DNA from 2 places in the Endozoicomonas sp. ALC013 genome. Region 1 is predicted to be linked to the other one. Evidence: predicted binding sites of a transcription regulator. Region 1 holds the regulator's gene; the other holds the start of a gene.
What was found. Region 1 encodes sigma-54, which starts transcription at its own class of promoters, with help from an activator protein. Its sites were predicted from a motif close to TGGCACNNNNNTTGCTNT; they were not measured.
Positions count from the first base shown of each region.

Region 2: the regulator sigma-54 is predicted to act here: its motif matches at 1,840-1,857, upstream of glnK (P-II family nitrogen regulator).

Region 1 is NZ_JBLYNS010000064.1:5,087-8,702, reverse strand. It holds gene ACO6V1_RS13015 (PTS sugar transporter subunit IIA) at 1-107, opposite strand, end outside; gene hpf (ribosome hibernation-promoting factor, HPF/YfiA family) at 135-449, opposite strand; gene ACO6V1_RS13005 (RNA polymerase factor sigma-54) at 826-2,289, opposite strand; gene dcuC (C4-dicarboxylate transporter DcuC) at 2,599-3,616, shown strand, end outside.
Region 2 is NZ_JBLYNS010000119.1:5,145-8,760, forward strand. It holds gene ACO6V1_RS18045 (accessory factor UbiK family protein) at 1-14, opposite strand, end outside; gene ACO6V1_RS18050 (MBL fold metallo-hydrolase) at 84-1,073, opposite strand; gene ACO6V1_RS18055 (hypothetical protein) at 1,106-1,279, opposite strand; gene glnK (P-II family nitrogen regulator) at 2,051-2,389, shown strand; gene ACO6V1_RS18065 (ammonium transporter) at 2,530-3,616, shown strand, end outside.

The sequences.
Region 1 (3,616 bases):
GCATCGCTGCTGATGCGTTCAGCGATAAATTCCAGGATTTTCTTTTTGCTGGCCCCGTGCACCCCGTCAAGGGTGCGCTCGGGGGTTAGGATGCGGTGAATAATCATGCTGAATAAGAATGGCAACCTGATAAATCAAAGGGCATGGCCACTGGCACCCTGTTGCCTGTCCAGGGCTTTCTCTTTTCGTTTAACCAGCTGCCGATCCAACTTGTCCGAGAGCAGGTCAATGGCTGCGTACATGTCTTCGTGCTCGGCGGTGGCATTAATCTCGGCCCCGCGGGTATGCAAAACGGCTTCTGCTTTCTGCACCAGCTTTTCGACGCTCAGGGTCACCTGTACATTGGTGATATGGTCAAAATGTGAACCAAGACGCTCCAGTCTTTTGATCACATAGTCGTGCAGAGCTTCTGTTACCTCGACATGATGCCCACTGATGTTGACTTGCATGTAACGCTCTCCTGAATCCCATTATCCAGATAATCACCAGTCCGCGGGATTTTTCGTACTGGCTGAGTTCGATTCTATCACTGTCGGTGCAGCTTGGAATGCCCTGAGACAAAAAAAACTGCTTTTTGAACGGTGTATCAACGGAGCTTGTGTAAAAAATTCCGGAACACTGTTTCAATGTGATTGATGGGCGTCCCTTATCAATACCTATCAATGACATCCAAACTCCATTCGTCCTGAGCGGAGTCGAAGGGCGTAAGCACCATGCCCTGAATAAAGACTGTGCCAATCACCTTCCGTCCGTGCATCCAAGCGGAGCCGAAGGACGCTCAGGGTAAACGGAGATTGCACACATCAAACTCCTCAAAATGATGTACTAAGGCACTAACTGCTTACGCTCATTGGATGGCGGAATATTCATGGACTCACGGTATTTGGCAATGGTGCGCCTTGCTACCTTGATGCCCTGATCCCCCAGAATCGCTGCAATTTTATTGTCACTGAGGGGCTTGCGCGGTGTCTCTTCAGCAATAAGTTTGCGGATATGGGCCCGAATGGCCGTGGAGGAACACTCCCCCCCTTCCGTGGTGCTGACATGGCTGGAAAAAAAGTACTTCAGCTCGTAAACACCCCGGGGAGTATGCATGTACTTCTGAGTAGTGACCCGGGATATCGTCGACTCATGCATCCCCACCGCCTCGGCAATATCCGCCAGCACCAGGGGTTTCATGGCTTCATCCCCTTTTTCCAGGAACTCCTGCTGATAGGTAATAATCTGGCTCGCCACTTTCATCAATGTTTCATTGCGACTTTGCAGGTTTTTCAAAAACCAGCGGGCTTCTTGCAGATGGTTCTTCATGAACACATTGTCGCGGCTGTTATTGGCTCTCTGAACCATGGACGCATAATTATTATTAATACGCAGTTTGGGCAGGGCGTCGGAATTCAGTTCCACCGTCCAGCGTTCCCTGATTTTCCGGACGGATATATCCGGAACCACATATTCGGCTTCTGTCTGATCAATGGTGCTGCCGGGTTTTGGGTGGAAGCTCTGAATCAGGCTGAGGGCTTCTCGCAGCTGGTCTTCTTTCAGTTTGGCATGACGCATGATGCTGGCATAATCACGGGTGCCAAGGGACTCAAGGTAACGGGTGAGCAGTTTTTCTGCATTGTTGAAATGGGGTGTTGAGGGCGGCAGCTGACGAAGTTGAACCAACAGGCACTCTCTAAGGTCAACACTGCCACAACCCACCGGATCGAATTGTTGCACCCGGTGTTGCAGCACATGGATCTCTTCAATCTCCAGATCGTCCAGTTGGGATTGAAGAGAGACAAACAGGTCATCCAGCGTGCAGGTTAAATACCCATCCGGATTAACCGCCTCGATGATCGCCAGACCAATCAGCCGGTCCCGGTCGCTCATGGGCACCATATCCAGTTGCCATTCCAGGTGATCCTGAAGTGACTCCACAGCGGAGGATTTTGCCAGGGGGTCATAATCATCGTCACCGCTGCTGGCCGGCAGGCTGGAATACACGTCGTCCCAGGCGGAGTCCACGGGCAGTTCATTGGGAATGCTGTCTGACCATTCCGCCATCTCCTGAGGCTCAGGTTCTGAGGCTTTTTCGCTCAGATCAACGAGCTCTTCCCGTCCTTCAGTGCTGCTGGCGGTGTCCTCTGTCTGGCTATCGTCGGACTCCAGCATGGGGTTGGACTCCAGGGCCTCCTGAATCTCCTGCTGAAGATCCAAGGTCGATAGCTGTAGCAGCCGGATGGCCTGTTGCAGCTGCGGCGTCATGGTCAACTGCTGGCCCATCTTGAGCTGTAAGGAAGGCTTCATAGGCAACCGTATACCTTTACTTCGTTGTCCGTGGAGGCTGCAGAGGCTTACTCTCCATGTGCGGCTGATTATAAACCCATAGACGTTTCTGAAACCATAGCTTTAGCAAAAAATGTGCAAAGATTGAATACGATGAAATTACGTGTGTTTTTGTGTGGCTTATAAGCGCTTTCCGCCTTTAAAGTTCGGTCATAACGACTGTCAGAATGGTTAAAAAAAACTACCCGATCATTATTTGACATTGGTCATTTACAACCAAAAGTTCAAGAAATAACCTGCGCGAAATTTAGCCATTTTCAGGATTCCCCTGTGGATATACTCATCGTCATACCCGTAGTTGCACTGGTTATATACGCCATCGTGAAGAACTACAGTGCATCAGCCTCGCTGGCTATTGCCGGTATTGTCCTGCTAAGTGCCGCCGCGTTGATGGGGATAAAAGACATTCTGCCAGCGGCCAAGGCCACCGGTTTTATCCCCTTTGACCTGTTTCAACTGATGAACACGGTATTCAGCTTCCGCATGGCCAGCCTGGGTCTGACCATCATGGCCTGTGGTGGTTTTGCCAGCTACATGTCCCATATCGGTGCCTCAGAAGCGCTGGTTCGACTGGCCGTTAAGCCCATCAGCCGTTTTCGCTCACCTTATATGGTACTGGCACTGTGTTATCTGCTCAGTGTTGTGCTGCAAATGTTCGTCACCTCGGCAACGGGTCTCGGTTTGCTGTTGATGGTGACGCTGTATCCGGTGCTGAGAAATATCGGTTTAAGCCCGGCTTCAGCGGTTGCCGTGATCGCTTCTCCGGCGGCGTTTGAAATCGGTGTCACCCAGGTGAATGCCAACTTTGCCGCCAGCCAGTCCGGACTGGAAATTACCGAATACTTCCTGGATTATCAGGCCTGGATCACCGTCCCCATGGCGCTGGTGGCGGCGGCCCTGCACTTTGTCTGGCAGCGTCGGTGTGACCTGAAAGATGGCTACAGGGTTGCCGAGCATGTGGGCGAGGGCATCGAACATACAGACGGTGACAAGAAAGACCCGGCCCCGGCATTCTATGCGCTGCTGCCCATGATTCCTTTCTTCCTGTTGTTGATCTTTTCCAAAATGATGGTGTCGTCCATCAAAATGAACCTGGTCATGGCCATGCTGATCAGCGTATTTGCCGGCATGTTCTGTGAAGTGATCCGTACCCGGAAAATGAAACAGTCCCTTGATGGCTTTGATCAATTCCTCAATGGTATGGGTGCTGTTTTTGGTCCGGTGGTAGGTCTGATTATCGGTGCTGAAATTTTTGCCACAGGGTTAAAACATATTGGTGCCATTGACT
Region 2 (3,616 bases), on a different contig from region 1:
GCTTTATCGATCATGGTTATCGCTTGGCTGATGGTCAGAAAAGAGAAGGATACCGCAATAACAGCAAGGTAACGATCCGGAACTTATAATTGCTCAAATAAAGCCGTAATCTTTCCGGGTTTGATCACAATAAAGTCGTTATCGGCAACGCCATGCTGCTGTTTGGCGAGCTGCAGATCTTCCGGTGGTTGCAACATCGGCTCATTGGTTAGCATAAAGCTGCCCCAGTGCATCGCCAGCGACAGGCGTGAGCCAACATCGTTGTGGATATGCACGGCTTCTTCCGGATTGACATGGATCTCTTTCATAAACCAGCGTGGCTCGTAGGCACCAATCGGTACCATGGCCATATCCATGTAGCCGAAGTGCTCACCAATGGCTTTAAAATCTGAACTGTAGCCAGTATCCCCGGCAAAATAAAAGCGTTTACCCGGTTCAGCTGCTTCAGTCGCCGCTTCAAATACCCAGCCACACCAGAGCGTTCGATCCGGAAATATTGAACGGCCACTGAAGTGCTGACAAGGTACTGCCGTGTATGTCCAGCCGCGATGGGTATGGGATTCCCACCAGTCCAGCTCGACCCAGTTAGCTATACCATGTTTGCTGAACCATTGGCCTAAGCCCAGGGGCAGCATAAACAGGGGTGGATTGTCTTTTTGTTTTTTCTGAATGGCTAATACTGAGTTTCGATCAAGATGGTCGTAATGGTCGTGAGAAATTACCACCACATCCACGTGGGGTAAGGCAGCAATATCGATCGCTGGTGGAGAGTAGCGCCTGGGGCCAGCCCACTGTACAGGAGATGCCCGTTCAGAAAAGTGTGGGTCGGTAATGATATTCATACCCCGGTGGCGAATTAAAAAGGTCGCATGACCAATCCAGCTGGTCAGGGATTTATCTGAATTCTCAAAGACCGAATAATCATCGTCTACCACCGGAATAGAAACTTTCTCCGGCAGTGCCTCGGTGATTTTCCATTTCAAGATGTTCCATAACGAGCGATGATGCATTTGCATAGCATCGTTATTGCGAAAGCCGCCATTCGGCAGATGATGTTTTTTTGAGCGATTCACCGCAGCTACCCCATCTTATTTTGTTAATCAATTTAGCGCGGAGCAACACCTCGGATAAATTTAGGTATCGCCGCACGGCCATAACTCTGTTCGCTGACAATGTTTAAATCGTCGTCAAACACAAAATAGTCCATGACCTCATCCAGACGCTGATTGGAAAACGCATCGTTAAAGGTGTGCAATACATTGCGTATATCATTTGCCATCGGTATTTTTTCCTGCCTTATTATTTGCCAGTAGGATTTATCACATGCCGCCGGTGAGGTAAAGGCGTTCTATTGTCGCCCCGCGCTGAACAGGCGTTGTGGGAGAGATAGGCTCACCCCATAAAAATAACCAAAAAAGCGGGGGAGGAAATGCCATGAAAAATGTGACGATCACCGGCAGGCGGCAGTGGTTTTTCTCAGGGGCGATCAGCTGTTGTCGATATATTAAACGACAATAGGCAGGTATTGGTTGGAGAGTTTCTTTAGTGATAATATGGCCAGGCCTTGCAACTACACCTACTGAGGGCGGCCATGACCAGTATGGTACTGTAGGTATTCGCGCTTTTCTGTACTGATATTACATCATCGACTCAGCTGCTCTGTGATGAGGCATCAAGTCTGGGTAGTTGCAGGATTTTTTGATGAGTGCACTGCTTTGGTGCGCTTTTTTGGGTGGGGGATTTGGTTTTAGTGCATCAAATGGGTGCGTATCCGATTTCGCCGCTCATTTGAGTCCATGAAACCTTCAACCATGCCCATTTATGGGGATAGATAAAAACTGGCACAGAGCCTGCTTAGACAGGAGTAACCATTTAACCAGTGCCGGGCGGGATGCCTGAAATCAAGACTGGCAGGGTTGGTTTTTCCTTTTACAGGCCGGGAAATAAAACAGACGGTTGTAACACAAAGGGAAAAGCGTAGACTTTGGAAGCTATCGCATCCAGGTCACCCCTCCCGGATGAATATTAAGTAGAGCCAGGAGAATAATGCATGAAGTTAGTATCAGCCATTATCAAGCCGTTCAAGCTTGATGACGTGCGGGAAGCGCTTTCTGATATCGGCGTTCAGGGTATTACTGTGACAGAGGTCAAGGGCTTTGGTCGCCAGAAAGGCCATACCGAACTGTATCGCGGTGCAGAGTATGTTGTGGACTTTCTGCCAAAGGTAAAGATTGAAGTGGCTATCTCGGATGATCTGCTGGATCAGGTGATTGAAGCAGTGTCCAATGCCGCCAATACCGGCAAAATCGGTGACGGAAAAATATTCGTGACCTCTCTGGAGCAGGCTATTCGGATCCGTACCGGAGAGACTGGCATCGACGCTATTTAAGTGCCAGTCAAAGGCATGACTCATCAGCAGCCACTGATGACATCGCCGAGCAGTATCAGTGATATACAGCTTTGAGCTAAATACAGCCCTGGGCTGAAAAGAAAGATAAAAAAGATGTGAATTTTACTGGGAGGGGTCCCGTGGAAGATATAACTCAGCTGTCGTATGCGCTCGACACTTTTTATTTCCTGATGTGTGGTGCACTGGTCATGTGGATGGCCGCTGGTTTTGCCATGCTGGAAGCCGGTCTGGTGCGCTCCAAGAACACCGTTGAAATTCTGACCAAGAACATTGCCCTGTTTGCCATTGCCTGCACCATGTACTTGCTCTGTGGTTATCAGATCATGTATCCGGGGGCTAACGAAGGCGGCATCATGCCTCTGTTCGGTACGCTGCTGGGCACTGAGAACAGCGTCGAGTCGGTGCTGGGTGGTGGTGAAGATGCACCTTACTACTCTCTGCGTTCTGACTTCTTCTTCCAGGTGGTCTTCGTAGCTACTGCCATGTCCATCGTTTCCGGTGCCGTTGCTGAGCGCATGAAACTGTGGGCCTTCCTGCTGTTTGCGGTCTTTATGACGGGCTTCATCTATCCGGTACAGGGTTTCTGGAAATGGGGCGGTGGCTTCCTGAACGAAGCTGGCTTCCAGGATTTTGCCGGTTCCGGCGTGGTGCACATGGCGGGTGCTTCTGCTGCCCTGGCGGGTGTGCTGCTGCTGGGTGCCCGTAAAGGCAAGTACGCATCTAACGGTTCCGTTAATGCCATGCCTGGCGCTAACCTGCCACTGGCTACTCTGGGTACCTTTATCCTGTGGCTGGGCTGGTTCGGTTTCAACGGCGGCTCTCAGCTGAAGATTGCTGATGTTGAAAATGCCAACGCTGTTGCCCAGATTTTTGTCAACACCAATGCTGGTGCCGCCGGTGGTGTTATTGCTGCCCTGATCGTTGCCAGACTGTTGTTTGGTAAGGCTGACCTGACCATGGCTCTGAACGGTGCCCTGGCGGGTCTGGTTGCCATTACCGCAGAGCCGCTGACGCCAACTGCCCTGGGTGCAACGCTGATCGGTGCTGTTGGTGGTGCACTGGTTGTCTTCTCTATCCTGGCGCTGGACAAACTGCGTATTGATGATCCGGTGGGAGCCATCTCTGTCCACGGTGTTGTGGGTATCTGGGGTCTGCTGGCGGTACCTCTGACCAACAGCGACGCTAGCCTGGGTGCTCAGCTGTTGG